DNA from 3 places in the Streptomyces sp. SAS_281 genome. Region 2 is predicted to be linked to each of the others. Evidence: riboswitches for the same ligand, from Rfam matches in the RefSeq annotation. Region 2 holds a riboswitch; each other region holds the start of a gene.
What was found. Region 2 has a riboswitch for cyclic di-AMP ahead of ACN6LM_RS15895 (M23 family metallopeptidase). Riboswitches for the same ligand answer to the same signal wherever they lie in the genome.
Positions count from the first base shown of each region.

Region 1: another riboswitch for cyclic di-AMP. It lies ahead of ACN6LM_RS00230 (M23 family metallopeptidase); the one in region 2 lies ahead of ACN6LM_RS15895 (M23 family metallopeptidase).
Region 3: another riboswitch for cyclic di-AMP. It lies ahead of ACN6LM_RS13175 (NlpC/P60 family protein); the one in region 2 lies ahead of ACN6LM_RS15895 (M23 family metallopeptidase).

Region 1 covers NZ_JBMNDO010000001.1:54,958-60,029, forward strand. The annotation lists gene ACN6LM_RS00220 (M16 family metallopeptidase) at 1-881, shown strand, start outside; gene ACN6LM_RS00225 (M16 family metallopeptidase) at 908-2,290, shown strand; cyclic di-AMP (ydaO/yuaA leader) riboswitch at 2,519-2,685, shown strand; gene ACN6LM_RS00230 (M23 family metallopeptidase) at 2,699-3,517, shown strand; gene ACN6LM_RS00235 (GntR family transcriptional regulator) at 3,727-4,431, shown strand; gene ACN6LM_RS00240 (HPr family phosphocarrier protein) at 4,617-4,898, opposite strand; gene ACN6LM_RS00245 (bifunctional acetate--CoA ligase family protein/GNAT family N-acetyltransferase) at 5,070-5,072, shown strand, end outside.
Region 2 covers NZ_JBMNDO010000035.1:22,301-27,372, forward strand. The annotation lists gene ACN6LM_RS15890 (aldo/keto reductase) at 1-436, opposite strand, end outside; gene ACN6LM_RS15895 (M23 family metallopeptidase) at 604-1,773, opposite strand; cyclic di-AMP (ydaO/yuaA leader) riboswitch at 1,785-1,938, opposite strand; gene ACN6LM_RS15900 (PP2C family protein-serine/threonine phosphatase) at 2,150-3,313, opposite strand; tRNA gene ACN6LM_RS15905 (tRNA-Met) at 3,501-3,574, opposite strand; gene ACN6LM_RS15910 (SHOCT domain-containing protein) at 3,743-4,147, shown strand; tRNA gene ACN6LM_RS15915 (tRNA-Lys) at 4,259-4,332, opposite strand; gene ACN6LM_RS15920 (FG-GAP repeat domain-containing protein) at 4,431-5,072, opposite strand, start outside.
Region 3 covers NZ_JBMNDO010000028.1:258-5,329, reverse strand. The annotation lists gene ACN6LM_RS13185 (NlpC/P60 family protein) at 1-605, opposite strand, end outside; gene ACN6LM_RS13180 (hypothetical protein) at 915-1,268, shown strand; gene ACN6LM_RS13175 (NlpC/P60 family protein) at 1,324-2,496, opposite strand; cyclic di-AMP (ydaO/yuaA leader) riboswitch at 2,495-2,645, opposite strand; gene pcrA (DNA helicase PcrA) at 2,807-5,072, shown strand, end outside.

The DNA of each region.
Region 1 (5,072 bases), on a different contig from region 2:
TGGCCTACCCCGAGGGTCACCCCTACCACCACACCCCGATCGGCTCCATGGCCGACCTGGACGCGGCGACCCTGGAGGACGCCCGCGCCTTCTTCCGTACGTACTACGCGCCGAACAACGCGGTGCTGTCGGTCGTCGGCGACATCGACCCCGAGCAGACCCTCGCCTGGATCGAGAAGTACTTCGGCTCCATCCCCTCCCACGACGGCAAGCAGCCGCCGCGCGACGGCTCGCTGCCCACGATCATGGGCGCCCAGATGCGCGAGGAGGTACGCGAGGAGGTGCCGGCGCGCGCCCTGATGGCCGCGTACCGGCTGCCCCACGACGGCACCCGCGAGTGCGACGCCGCGGACCTCGCCCTGACCGTGCTCGGCGGCGGCGAGTCGTCCCGGCTGCACAACCGCCTGGTCCGGCGCGACCGTACGGCCGTGGCCGCCGGGTTCGGGCTGCTCCGGCTCGCCGGCGCGCCCTCCCTGGGCTGGCTGGACGTCAAGACGTCCGGCGGCGTCGAGGTGGCGGAGATCGAGACCGCGGTCGACGAGGAGCTGGCCCGGTTCGCCGAGGAGGGCCCCACGGCGGAGGAGATGGAGCGCGCCCAGGCCCAGTTGGAGCGCGAGTGGCTGGACCGCCTCGGCACGGTCGCGGGACGCGCCGACGAACTGTGCCGCTACGCCGTGCTGTTCGGCGACCCGCAGCTCGCGCTGTCCGCCGTGAACCGGGTCCTCGATGTCACCGCCGAGGAGGTCAAGGCCGCCGCTCAGGCGCAGCTGCGGCCCGACAACCGGGCGGTCCTGGTCTACGAACCGGTCGAGCCCGCCGAGGCCGCCGAAGAGGCCGACGCCGCCACCGACACCGACGCGCACGAAGGGGCGGACCAGTGACCGACGCTGCCGCGACTGAAGTTTCGATGGAGTTCCACCCGCAGCCCGCCCCCGGCGTGGCCCGCCCCTGGGCCTTCCCCGCGCCCGAGCGGGGCTCCCTGCCCAACGGCCTCACCGTCCTGCGCTGCCACCGCCCCGGCCAGCAGGTGGTCGCCGTGGAAATCTTCCTCGCCGCCCCCCTGGACGCCGAGCCCGAGGGTCTGGACGGCGTGGCCACGATCATGTCGCGCGCCCTGTCCGAGGGCACCGACAAGCAGAGCGCCGAGGAGTTCGCCGCCGAGCTGGAGCGGTGCGGCGCCACCCTCGACGCCCATGCCGACCACCCCGGCGTCCGGGTCTCCCTGGAGGTCCCGGCCTCCCGACTGGCCAAGGCGCTCGGCCTCGTCGCCGAGGCGCTGCGGGCGCCGGCCTTCGCCGACAGCGAGATCGAGCGCCTGGTGCGCAACCGGCTGGACGAGATCCCGCACGAGCACGCCAACCCGGCCCGCCGCGCGGCCAAGCAGCTCTCCAAGGAGCTTTTCCCGGCCACGGCCCGCATGTCGCGTCCGCGCCTGGGCACCGAGAAGACCATCGAGCGGATCGACGCCGCCGCGGTGCGCGCCTTCTACGACGCGCACATCCGTCCGTCCACCGCCACCGCCGTGGTCGTCGGCGACCTCACGGGCATCGACCTGGACGCGCTGCTCGCCGAGACCATCGGCGACTGGTCCGGGGACGCCTCCGAGCCCCGCCCCGTCCCGCCGATCACGGCCGACGACACCGGCCGGGTGATCATCGTGGACCGTCCCGGCGCGGTGCAGACGCAGTTGCTGATCGGGCGCATCGGCGCCGACCGCCACGACAGCGTGTGGCCCGCCCAGGTTCTCGGTACCTACTGCCTGGGCGGCACGCTGACCTCCCGGCTCGACCGGGTGCTGCGCGAGGAGAAGGGGTACACCTACGGCGTGCGGGCCTTCGCCCAGGTGCTCCGCTCCGGCGCAGCCGACTCCGCCTCGGGGGCGACGGGCGCCGCGATGCTCGCCATCAGCGGTTCCGTGGACACCGAGTCCACCGGCCCGGCGCTGGACGACCTCTGGAAGGTGCTGCGGACGCTGGCCGCCGAGGGGCTGACGGACGCCGAGCGCGAGACGGCCGTGCAGAATCTCGTGGGCGTCGCGCCCCTGAAGTTCGAGACGGCGGCCTCCGTCGCGGGCACCCTCGCCGACCAGGTGGAGCAGCACCTCCCGGACGACTACCAGGCGACGCTGTACGCCCGTCTCGCCGAGACCGGCACGGTGGAGGCGACCGCGGCCGTGGTCAGCGCCTTCCCGGTGGACCGGCTGGTCACGGTTCTGGTCGGCGACGCCTCGCGCATCGAGGAACCGGTCAGGGCGCTCGGCATCGGAGAGGTGTCGGTCGTCACCGGCTGATCTGTCGGTCAGCCCGCTGGGCGGGGAAGGAGGGCTTCGGCGCGGGGACGCGCCGGAGCCCTCTGCGCGTCCGGGCACCTTCCGGCCCCTGTGCGCCTTCGCTCGCCACGGGGCCGGCTCGCCCTGTGGGATGCGCTACAAAACCCCTTGTCCGTTTGGTGGTGGGAAGTCCGTCCGCTTAGCGTCGGGTCCGCTGTCCGCCACTCGTACGCCCATCCGTGACGTACCGGGCAGCCATCGCCGAGTCCCCGTCAGGCGCGAGCCTGGGGAGCCGGGGACCCACGCAGTCCCTGGGGTGAATCGGATGCCCGCGCTCCGTCAGGGGCGAGGCGTCCGTAGGAGACCTTCCTGCTCCGAACCCGTCAGCTAACCCGGTAGGCGAGAAGGAAGGAAAGGACCAGCCACCCCATGGCGTTCACCCGTGCCACCGGGAAGCACCGTGCCCCGAGCCGCCTGACGCGTGCCGGCGCCAAGGCCGTCGGCGTCGCGACGCTGGCCGCCGGCGGTGTCATCGGCTCCCTGGCCTCCCCGGCCCTCGCCGCCGACGCCGGTACGGCCCCCGCCGCCACCGAGACCGGCCTCTCCCAGCTCCTCGCCATCGAGAACACCCTCGCCGACCGGATCGACGCCCAGGCCGAGGCACAGCAGCACCAGGCCGAGGCCGCCGAGAAGAAGGCGGCGGCCAAGGCGAAGGCGGCGGCCGAGAAGAAGGCCGCCGAGAAGGCTGCCAAGGCCAAGGCAGCGGCCAAGGCGAAGGCCAAGGCCGCCCGCGAGGCGTCCGCCCGCGCCGGCCGCTCCTCCGCCCGCACCGCGCTGGGCTCGTCCTACCGGCTGCCCGTAGCCGGCTCGTACGTGACCACCGGCTACAAGTCCAGCGGCTCGCTCTGGTCGTCCGGCAGCCACTCCGGCATCGACTTCCACGCCGCGTCCGGCAGCCCGGTCGTCGCCGTCGGCGCCGGCACGGTCGTGGAGGCCGGCTGGGGCGGGGCGTACGGAAACAACATCGTGCTGCGGATGACGGACGGCACGTACACCCAGTACGGCCACCTCTCCTCGATCGGCGTCTCCGTCGGCCAGAGCGTCGCGGCCGGCCGGCAGATCGGGCTCTCCGGCTCGACCGGCAACTCCACCGGCCCGCACCTCCACTTCGAGGCCCGGACCACGCCCTCCTACGGTTCCGACATGGACCCGGTCGCCTATCTGCGCGCCCACGGCGTCAGCGTCTGACGGACTCGGGCTCCACACCGAAGGCCCCGGCATCCCGCCGGGGCCTTCGCCGTGTCCGCACCTCCCCGTGCGCCTCCCGCCGCTCCGCCGCGGCCAAAAGATATTCATGAATTCCCGCCCGGCATCGGAAATGCGAGCGCATTGCAATAGAGTCGCGCCAGAGGTGTCGATCGGCCGCTGTTCGCGGGGATTGAGGCGGAGGTTCGGACATGCGTGTTCCGGCGCATTCGGTATGCACGGCAATCCGTGACGACATCGTCTCCGGTGTCTTCGAACGAGGCAGCCGGCTCACCGAGGAGGTGCTCGCACGGCGTTACGGGGTCTCCCGCGTCCCGGTACGGGAAGCGCTGCGCACCCTGGAGTCGGAGGGTTTCGTCGTCACCCGCAGACACGCCGGAGCCTGCGTCGCCGAGCCCTCGGAACAGGAGGCCGCCGACCTGCTGGAAGTCCGCATGCTGCTGGAACCGCTGAGCGCCGCCCGCGCGGCCCAGCGCCGGACGGAGGCCCACCTCAAGGTATTGCGCGGCCTGGTCAGACTCGGTCAGGAGCGGGCCCGCCGGGGCGAGGGTGAGGACCTGCGCTCCCTGGCCGCCTGGTTCCACGAGACGCTGGCCCAGGCATCCGGCAGCCCTGGCCTCATCGCCCTGCTCACCCAGCTCCGCCACAAGATCGCCTGGATGTACGCGGTCGACCAGCCGGCCCGCCCGGCCGAAGCCTGGGCCGAACACGGGGCCCTCGTGGACGCCGTGGCGCGCCGGGACGCCGAGCGGGCGCGGGCGCTGGCCGCGCAGCTCGCCGAACGCCATGGCGCCGCGCATCGGCTCCGCCGCGTCGCCGGCCCCGCGACCGTGCCCCGGGCCGGCCGTGTGAGGGCTTCGCAACCTGCCGTACACACCGCGAGCGGCCGGAATTAACAAAGGGCGCGTACAAACAAAGAAAGGCGCGCGTAGAAACGCGTGCAAAAGCCGGGAGGCGTGGCCGCCCGCTTTCTTCTTTCCGGGCTGCCATGACTTCGCCCCGCGCACGTAAAAGCCGCGGCGCCCCATGCGGGGGGCCGCGGCTTTCCCGTAAGAATTCCGACAGTGTCGGCCGCTCGGGCTCAGACGGTCTCCGGAAGCTCCTCGAGGCCCTCGGCGACCAGCTTCGCCAGGCGGTCCAGCGCGGCCTCGGCGTTGTCCGCGTCGGACGCGAGCACGATCTCCTCGCCGCCCTGGGCGCCGAGACCGAGCACCGCGAGCATGGAGGCCGCGTTCACCGGGTTGCCGTCCGCCTTGGCGATGGTGACGGGAACGCCGGAGGCCGTGGCGGCACGGACGAAGATGGAAGCGGGGCGGGCGTGCAGGCCCTCGGCCCAACCGACGTTTACGCGGCGCTCAGCCATGGTTCTGCCCTTCAAGAATCAACGGTTGTCTAGACCAGTGTCTCATGTGGTGCGCGATGCTCCGGGCAGACCCGCGGGCCCCCGGGCGCCGCTTCCACCGTCGTCCGGAGACCTCAGACTGCCCCGGCCCCGGCACCCCCGCGACCCGTGCGACAGCCGTAGGCTTTCCCCATG
Region 2 (5,072 bases):
CCTTCACCAGCTCGTCGAGGGCGGTGATGATCTCCTCGACCGGGACGGTCTCGTCATCGAAGTGTGTGTAGTACAGATCGATGTGGTCCGTGCCGAGCCGGCGCAGCGACTCCTCGGCGGCCGACTTGATCGTCGGCGCCGAGAGGCCCTTGTAGCCGGGGAGGGCGCCGACCTTGGTGGCCACCACGACGTCGGACCGGTTGCCGCGCGACGCGAGCCACTTGCCGATGACGGTCTCCGACTCGCCGCCCTCGTTGCCGGGAACCCAGTGCGAGTAGGCGTCGGCGGTGTCCACGAAGTTGCCGCCGGCCGCCGCGTACGCGTCGAGGACGGCGAAGGACCGCTCCTCGTCCGCGGTCCAGCCGAAGACGTTTCCACCGAGGCAGAGCGGGAAGACCTGGAGGCCGGACGGGCCGAGATTACGCAGTGAAGTCATAGGGGGAACAACGGTTTCCACCCGCTCCGCTATTCCGTGCCCCGTACATCCAGCAGGCTGCGCCCACGCGGACCGGCGGCCCTGACGTCGGGGGGTGTGCGTCAGGGCTGCCGGGGTTCGGACGGCCGCGTACGGGAAAGGGCCGGGTCCTTCGGGGGAAACGGACCTCAGACGGTCAGACCGCGGGCGCGCAGCCAGGCCATCGGGTCGATACCGGTGCCGTCCGGGGTGTGGACCTCCAGGTGGAGGTGCGGGCCGGTCACGTTTCCGGTCGCGCCGACGCGGCCGATGGTGTCACCGGTGGTGACCTTCTGGCCGACCGTGACGCCGATCGAGGACTGGTGGCAGAACCACAGCTCGGTACCGTCCTCCAGCTCCAGCACCGTGCGGTATCCGTAGGCGCCGGACCAGCCGGCCGACTTGATGGTGCCGGTGTGGATGGCCTTGATCGGGGTACCGGTCGGAGCCGCGAAGTCGAGGCCCGTGTGGTAGCCCGAGGACCACATCGATCCGGCCTCGCCGAACGTCGAGGTGATCGTGTACGAGGAGGTGGGGATGGCGTAGCTGGCGGCGAGCTTGGCCAGGCGCAGGGCCTCGGCCTTCTTCTTCGCGGCCTCCTCCGCCTTCTTCTTCTCGGCGGCGGCCTTGGCCTCGGCCTCGTCCTGCTGCTTCTTCGCCTCGGCGGCGGCCTTCTCGGCAGCCGCCTTCTCCTCGGCCGCCTTCGCCTCGGCGTCGGCGGCGCCCTGCTGCTGTTCGGCCTGCTGGAGGATGCGGGCGCGCAGCGCCTCGCCGGCGTCCGTGGTGCCCTGCTCGGCCTCGGCGGTGGTGATGCCGGCGGTGGTCAGCGGTGCGGCGGCGGTGGCGGTCGCGGGGGTTTCGGCCTCGCTCTCGCCGGAGAACAACGCACCTACGCCGGGAAGGGACTTGGCGTCGGGGAGATTGTCCGCGATGGAATCGGGAAGAGAGATGGAGACCGGCGGTTTGCTCTGCGCGGTGGCCATGCCGCCCGCGCCGACGGCCGCGATGACACCGACGCCGAGGACGGTGGAGCTACGGGCCAGACCATTGCGCTGCTTGGCGACACGGTGCTTGCCACGAACGGGACGGACGGACTCCTCGGTGGGGTTCCATTCCTCCCAGGCCCGCTCGGAGTCGGCGTCGTCGGCGCGGAAACCGCTGCCGAAAACGGCACCGGTGCCGAAGCCGTTGCCCCGATCGGTCACGTAGTCGCTTCCCTGTTCCGGCATGTACGCGGCGCCGGGAACGGACACGGAGTCGGCACCGTATTCGGGCACGAACCGGGAAGGTGATTCGGGGGCAGGCTTGTTGGACGCCACGCGGGCGCACTCCTTTCCTTCCTTCTCGCCTACCGGGTTAGCTGACGGGTTCGGAGCAGGAAGGTCTCCTACGGACCCCTCCGCCTCTTGTGAAGACGAAGATGCCCGATTCACCCCATGTAGGTGGTTCCCCGGTTCCCTTGCGGAATTCGGCGCACGCGCGCGGCGCCGCCCCTGACGACGGCTGGGACAACCGCGCTGCGTTATCGAACGTTAATAGACAGACGGGTCCGATTCCAAGCTGTTCCCACTGATCGTTCACGCGCACGGCCTGGACTTTACGGGACACAACCGGGTGGAACCGGGCGAGTTGATCGGCGTCCAACCACTACGCGTTTTCTGACGTTGCGTCAACTGTTATGCGGAGCGGCGCCCCTCAGTCACCCAGCGTGGCACCCCGCTTGACGATCTTCACCGTCCTGCGCCGGTCCGGCTGCCCCTTCGCCGGCCGGGCCACCGCGAGCAGCGCCATGTCGTCGGTCGACTCGCCCCCCGTATGCAGGCGTACGTCGTCGGTCAGCGCGGACAACAGCTCCTCAGGGCCGGGGAAGAGGCGCCCGCGCAGCCGCTCCGCAGGGTCGTAGAAGACACCGCCGGCGTCCCGCGCCTCCGACAGACCGTCCGTGTAGAACAGCAGCGTCCCGCCGGCCGGCAGCTCCCAGTCGTCCGAGCGGTCCGGCCTCACCCCCAGGTCCATGCCCAACGGAAGCGCGGGCTCCGAGGGCGTCAGCGACTCCACCGCCCCGTCCCCGTGCAGCAGCAGCGGGTCCGGATGGCCGCGGTTCACCATCCGCACGACCTGCGCACCCGGCGGGATCTCCGCGAGCACCGCGGTCACGAACCCCTCGAACGCGTCCAGATTGCTCCGCCGCACCGACTCACGCGCCAGCGCACGCTCCAACCGCTGCGCCACGCCCTCCAGCGACTTCTCCTGCTCCGCCGCCTCCCGGAACGCCCCGATCACCACCGCCACCGCGCCGACCGCCTCCAGCCCCTTCCCGCGCACGTCCCCCAGCACCAGCCGTACGCCGTACGGAGTGTCAGCGGCCGCGAAGAGGTCACCCCCGACGAACTCGTCCGCCTGCGCCGCCTCGTACCGCGCGGCCACCTGGAGTCCGCCGATCCGCTCGGGCGGCGCGGGCAGCACGGCCCGCATGGCCGTCTCGGCGATGATCCGGGCGGACGCCAACTGGTCGCTGCCGCGCCGCACGACCCGGTTGATCACGCACGCCTGCACGGCGACCGTGAGCACGGTGACCATCTCGATGAACGAGACCACCTGGACCAGGTCGCCGGTGTAGAGCCGGATTCCGGCGAGGGCGAGCACCGAGGCGATCCCGATCCGGATCGTGGTGCCCATACCGAAGAAGGGCGCGGCGATCAGCGGGGCGGCCGCGAACATCGGGACGGCCGTGTAGGAGGGCGGCGTGAAGAGGTCGAACACCAGCCCGATGACGATCATCGCCACCGGCAGCACCCGGACGAACCGGCGGCCCACCGTGCCGTCAGGCCCGCGCCACCGTCGTTCCCACTTCCCCACCTGCGGTCTCCTGCCCGGTGCAGCCACGGCCGCGGACGGTACCGCGCACCTTTCCCAGCCTCGCGCCCGCGCGGCCACCGGGCGAATCCTCGGCCGCCGATGGGGCGAAGCGGACGCGCCGGCAGGGAGTCCCATCGAAACGCATCAGGCCCGGCACGCTGCTTGCGTGCCGGGCCTGATCCTTCAGTAGCGGGGACAGGATTTGAACCTGCGACCTCTGGGTTATGAGCCCAGCGAGCTACCGAGCTGCTCCACCCCGCGTCGGTAAACCCAACTCTACGTCATGTCCGGGGCTCTCATGACCACCGCACGCGCCCCCGGCCCTCTCACCGCCCCTCCTCTCGGCCCGCACCAATGAGCAATGGGGTGAATGTGGTGATATGACTGTTTTCAGATTCAGCCAGTCCGACGCGGACCCGGGAGTGGACGATGGACGACTATCCCCTGCTCAACCTGTTCTGGACGATGCTCTGGTTCTTCCTCTGGATCATGTGGCTCTTCCTGCTCTTCCGGGTCATCATGGACATCTTCCGCAGCCACGACCTGAGCGGCTGGGGCAAGGCCGGCTGGCTGATCCTGGCGCTGGTGCTGCCCTACGTGGGCGTGCTGATCTACGTGATCGCCCGCGGCAAGTCCATGGGCAAGCGCGACGTCCAGGAGGCGAAGGAGCGTGACGCCGCCTTCAAGGCGTACATCAGAGACGCGGCGGGTACGGAGGGCGGCAGCCACCAGGGCGGCCACGTCGAGGACCTGTCGAAGCTCGCCGACCTCAAGGACAAGGGCGCCATTACCGAGGAGGAGTACCAGCGGGCGAAGTCGAAGCTCCTGGTCTGACACACCCTCGGTGCCGGCCGGCTCCGGCCCGGACGACGGCCCGCAGCACCGCCCGCCCCCGGACATGACAGTGCCCCGGGGCCGCGCACGCGCGGACCCGGGGCAACGAGGTAGGCCGTGTGGGACTCGAACCCACAACCAACGGATTAAAAGTCCGCTGCTCTGACCAATTGAGCTAACGGCCCTCGGCAGATCACCCCCGAGCATAGCCCGCCCCGGCCGCGCAGCCGATCGGGTATCGGCCGCGCGGCCCCGTCACCGGGACCGGGGCGGGCTCAGAGCCTCAGAAGATGCCCTTGTACGTCTGCCAGCCGGTGGCGATCTGCGTACGGGCTCCGAACGAGCCCTTGCCGTTGCCGTTGTTCCGGAACAGCTTGCCCGCCGAGTCGCGGACGACGATGTCGTTCCGGCCGTCGCCGTTCAGATCGCCGACACCGACCATGGTGTTGTACGAGCGGCCCCAGTCGGTGAACACCTTCACGCGCGCGGCGAAGCGGCCGTTGCCCAGACCGCTGTAGCGCCAGAGGCCGCCGTTGCGGTCGTGGCCGAGCAGGTCGGGGATGCCGTCGCCGGTGAGGTCGCCGGCACCGGTGATCTGGGCGTACGTCCGCCAGTCGGTGTTGATCCGGGTCTTCGGGAGGAACTTCCCGGCCGCCGTGCCCGCGTAGAAGTAGATGTCACCGGTGGACTTCTGACGGGCCACGAGGTCGGCCCGCCCGTCGCCGTTGAGGTCGCCGGGCGACGTCAGCACGTCGTACTGCTGCCAGCCGCCGCCGATCACGGTGTGCTTGCCGGCCGGCTTGTAGCCGGACGCGCCGCAGCTGCCGTCGTACCGGCGCAGTTCCCCGCCGGGCATCCGCACCAGCAGCTCGGAGCAGCGGTCGCCGCTGGTGTCCGCGAAGGGCACGGCGACGGTGCCGGCCGG
Region 3 (5,072 bases), on a different contig from region 2:
GTGAGGCGGGCGAGCAGACGGCGGGCCTCGGCCAGCTTGGCGCGGACGGTCGCCCGGTGCTCCTTCAGGGCGGCCTGCCGGGCGGCCAGCTCGGTGAGCTTCCCGGCCGCCTCGGCGCGTACCTGGGCGATCTCCGCGACCTGGCGGCGCACCGAGCGCACCTCGGCGGCCCGGCGCTCGCCGGCCTGCTCCGCGTAGGTGGCGCGGCGCAGGTACTGGTCGGGGTCGGAGGAGAGCGCCAGCTGCACGGAGGGGTCGATCCCGGCGGAGCGGTACTGCGCGGCGGCGTACGCGCCGAGCACGTCGCGGGCGCTGTTGAGGCGGGCGGTCCTGCGGGCGGCCTCGTCGCGCAGGGCGTCGACCGACTTGGCGGCGGCGGTCGCCTCGGACTTCGCGCCGTTGTACTTCTCGGTGGCGACCTCCGCCTCCCGGTACAGCCGGTCCACCTGGGCCTTGACCTGCCGTGCGGTGGGCGCGGGGTCCGCGTGCGCGGCTCCCGGCAGCACGGCGGCCGTCGCGGCTCCGGCGACGGCGAGGGTCGCCGCGGCGGTTCGGGCCGCGGAGGCGGTGGTGAGGCGCTGCCTGGGTTTGCGATGCGCTGCCACGGGGGCGGGCGTCCTTCCGTGCGACGGCCCGGCGGGGTGTACCGGCGGGGTTCCTCCGGTGGCCGGCGAGGAGGGTCCTGGTCCGCGGCCACCGGGAAGGGACGCTAATCCGAGGTCACGGGAAGGTGTCGTTATGACTGCTATTGCCCGCTCTTGGCGTGGCATTGTCGCCGGATGGCCGTCTTTGAAACATGAATGACCGGAAAAAGGGTCACAGAATCAGGCAAAAAGTGCATTCATCATTCAAGCGGCCCGTAGGCCCCACCCTGCCCGGAGCGATCCGGCGGGAGGGCTCTAGGGTGCGGAACCATGCGCGTACTCATCGATTTCGTCGTCGCCCTGCACATCATCGGCATCGCCGCCCTGCTCGGCGGCTTCCTCGGTCAGATGAAGGCGATGAAGGCCGGCACCGCCCGCTTCGTCCCCGGCATGCTGCACGGCGCGCTGACCATGCTCGTCACCGGCATCGCCCTGGTCGGCCTGGACCAGGCCGACGACCACCCCGTGAACAACGTCAAGATCGGGATCAAGCTGCTGTTCCTGGTCGTGATCCTGGGGCTCGTCTACGTCAAGCGGGACGAGGAGAAGGTCGAGAAGGGGTTCTTCGCGGCGGTCGGCGCGCTGACCCTGGCGAACATCTTCATCGCCACGCTCTGGACCTGAGCGGCGGCGGTACGCGGGAGGGCCGGCCCGCGCGCGGGCCGCCCCTCCTCCCCGGTCAGGCGGGGCGGACACTCCCGTAGATCGGCATGTAGTAGATCGACTCCTCGCGCACGTTCGCCCCGGGCTTCGGCGCGTGGATCATCATCCCGTCGCCCTTGTAGATCCCGACGTGGCTGATGTCGTCGTAGAAGAACACCAGGTCACCGGGTTGCAGGTCGGCCGTGGCGACTCGCGTGCCGACGTTCACCTGGTCCCAGGTGGTGCGCGGGATGTCGACGCCCGCCGCCTTCCAGGCCGCCTGCGTCAGCCCCGAGCAGTCGTACGAGGCGGGGCCGGTCGCCCCCCAGACGTACGGCTTGCCGATCTGGGCGCGGGCGAACGCGAGGACCTTCTCCGCCTTCGTGGACGCGCTGGTGCCGGAGCCGGTGCCGGTGCCGGAGCCGGTGCCGGCGGTGGAACCCGAGCCCGTCTCCGTACCGCTCCCGCCCGACTCCTCGGCCTTCCGCTCGGCCTCCTTCCTGGCGGCGGCCTGCTTCTTCGCCAGCTCCGCCGCCTTCCGCTTCGCCTCCGCCTCTTTCTTGCGTTCCAGCTCCGCCAGGCGCGCCTTCTCCTCGGCGGTCAGCTTCGACAGCAGCGTCCGGGCCTCGGTCAGCTTCGTCTGGACGTTCTGCTTGCTGGTGCGCAGCGCGGCCTGCGACTCGGTCAGCGTCTCCAGGCTCTCCACGGCCGTGGCGCGCTGCTCGGACGCCTTCGTCTGCTGCGTACGGAACTCCGTGACCGCCTGCTGCTGGCGCTCGGCCATGCGGTCCATGAGGTGGGTCTGGTCGAAGAACGACTGCGGGTCGTCGGCCAGGAAGAAGGTGGCGGTCGGCGCGAGGCCGCCGTTGCGGTACTGGGCGGCGGCGTAGTTGCCCAGCGTCCTGCGGGCGGCGTTCAGCTTCTCGGTGCGCTTGGCCACGTCGTCGAGCAGCGTGTCGACCTTGGACTTCTGCTTGTCCGTGGCCTCCTTGGCCTGGTTGTACTTCTGGGTCGCGTTGCCGGCCTGCCGGTAGAGGTCGTCCACCTTCTGCTGGACTTCCTCGATGCTCGGCTTCGGCGTGGGCGCGGCCATCGCGCTCTGCGAGGACAGCAGGGTCACCGAGGCCAGCGCGGCCGAGGTCAGCCCGACGGCGGGGACGGTGGAGCGCACCCGGGTGCGCGGTTTGCGATGCGACGCCAAGGCCGGCATCTCCTTCCGTGGACCGCCTACCGGGTTAGCTGTCGGGTTCGGGCGGAACGGAAGGCTGCCCTACGGTCCGGTGGGGAAGGACCGATTCACCCCGGTACTGCGTGTGGGTCCCCGGTTCCGGGCGGGCCCGGATTCGGCGTGGCGGCCCGCTCGGCGTGGGTCGCCTCTGGGGGTACGGGCCGTCCGAACGTGCACGCTAGCCAACGCATGGGGCCGCTGTGAAGGTTGGTGTTCGATATGCCCGATACATTTCCGTGACCTTTTCGGAGCGGGGCCGGGTGTCAGTCGGGCGCCTTAGACTCGGACAGCGATGAGCAGCCTCTTTGACGACAGTTTCCTGGCCGGCCTCCAGCAGGAGGAGGACGCGCCCCCGCCGCCCCCCGAGGACTCCGCACCCGAAGCGGTGCCGGAGGACCTGTTCGCGGGCGTGTTCGACGGGCCCCCGCCGCCCCGTGACGCGTACTACCGCGACGGCGCGCACCGCCCCGTCATCGACCCGGAGGCGCTGCTCGACGGGCTGAACACCGAGCAGCGCGCCGCCGTCGTGCACGCCGGGTCGCCCCTGCTCATCGTCGCCGGCGCCGGGTCCGGCAAGACCAGGGTGCTCACCCACCGCATCGCCCACCTGCTGGCCGAGCGGGGCGTCCACCCCGGCCAGATCCTGGCGATCACCTTCACCAACAAGGCCGCGGGCGAGATGAAGGAGCGCGTCGAGCAGCTGGTCGGGCCCCGGGCCAACGCGATGTGGGTCATGACCTTCCACAGCGCCTGCGTCCGCATCCTGCGCCGCGAGTCGAAGAAGCTCGGCTTCACCTCCTCGTTCTCGATCTACGACGCGGCCGACTCCAAGCGGCTCATGGCCCTGGTCTGCCGCGACCTGGAGCTGGACCCGAAGCGCTACCCGCCGAAGTCCTTCACCGCCAAGGTCTCCAACCTCAAGAACGAGCTCATCGACGAGGAGACCTTCGCGGGCCAGGCGTCCGACGGCTTCGAGAAGACGCTCGCCCAGGCGTACGCGATGTACCAGGCCCGGCTGCGCGAGGCCAACGCGCTGGACTTCGACGACATCATCATGACGACGGTCCACCTGCTCCAGGCGTTCCCCGACGTCGCCGAGCACTACCGCCGCCGCTTCCGGCACGTCCTCGTGGACGAGTACCAGGACACCAACCACGCCCAGTACACGCTGGTACGCGAGCTGGTCGGCCCGGCCGGCCCCGAGAACGCCCCCGCCGAGCTGTGCGTCGTGGGTGACGCGGACCAGTCGATCTACGCCTTCCGGGGCGCGACCATCCGCAACATCCTCCAGTTCGAGGAGGACTACCCGGACGCGACGACGATCCTTCTCGAGCAGAACTACCGCTCCACCCAGACGATCCTGTCCGCCGCCAACGCGGTCATCGAGCGCAACGAGAGCCGCCGCCCCAAGAACCTCTGGACCAAGGCCGGCAGCGGCGCCCGCATCACGGGCTACGTCGCGGACACCGAGCACGACGAGGCGCAGTTCGTCGCCGAGGAGATCGACCGCCTCACCGACGCGGGCGACGCGAAGGCCGGCGAAGTCGCCGTCTTCTACCGGACGAACGCGCAGTCCCGTGTCTTCGAGGAGATCTTCATCCGCGTCGGCCTGCCCTACAAGGTCGTCGGCGGCGTCCGCTTCTACGAGCGCAAGGAGGTCCGGGACGTCCTGGCCTACCTGCGGGTCCTCGCCAACCCCGAGGACACCGTCCCGCTCCGCCGTATCCTCAACGTCCCCAAGCGCGGCATCGGAGAGCGTGCCGAGGCCATGATCGACGCGCTCTCGCAGCGCGAGAAGATCACCTTCCCGCAGGCGCTGCGCCGGGTGGACGAGGCGTACGGCATGGCCGCCCGCTCCGCCAACGCCGTGAAGCGGTTCAACACGCTGATGGAGGAGCTGCGCACGGTCGTGGAGTCCGGCGCCGGGCCCGCCGTGGTGCTGGAAGCGGTCCTGGAGCGTACGGGCTATCTCGCCGAGCTCCAGGCGTCCACCGACCCGCAGGACGAGACCCGCATCGAGAACCTCCAGGAGCTCGCCGCCGTCGCCCTGGAATTCGAGCAGGACCGGGGCGAGGAGGAGGGCGCGGGCACGCTCGCGGAGTTCCTGGAGAAGGTCGCGCTCGTCGCGGACTCCGACCAGATCCCCGACGAGGACACCGACGGCTCCGGCGTCATCACGCTGATGACCCTGCACACCGCGAAGGGCCTCGAATTCCCGGTCGTCTTCCTGACCGGCATGGAGGACGGCGTCTTCCCGCACATGCGGGCGCTCGGCCAGGTCAAGGAGCTGGAGGAGGAGCGCCGCCTCGCGTACGTCGGCATCACCCGCGCCCGCGAGCGGCTGTATCTGACCCGGGCCGCCATGCGCAGCGCCTGGGGCCAGCCCTCGTACAACCCGCCGTCGCGGTTCCTGGAGGAGATCCCGGACCAGCACCTGGACTGGAGGAGGAAGGGCCCGATGGCCGCCCCGGCGGGCCCGACCTCGGGGATCACCTCGTCGCTCTCCGCCTCCCGGGCCCGCTCCGGCCCCTCCGGCTTCGCGACCCGGCGGACCTCGG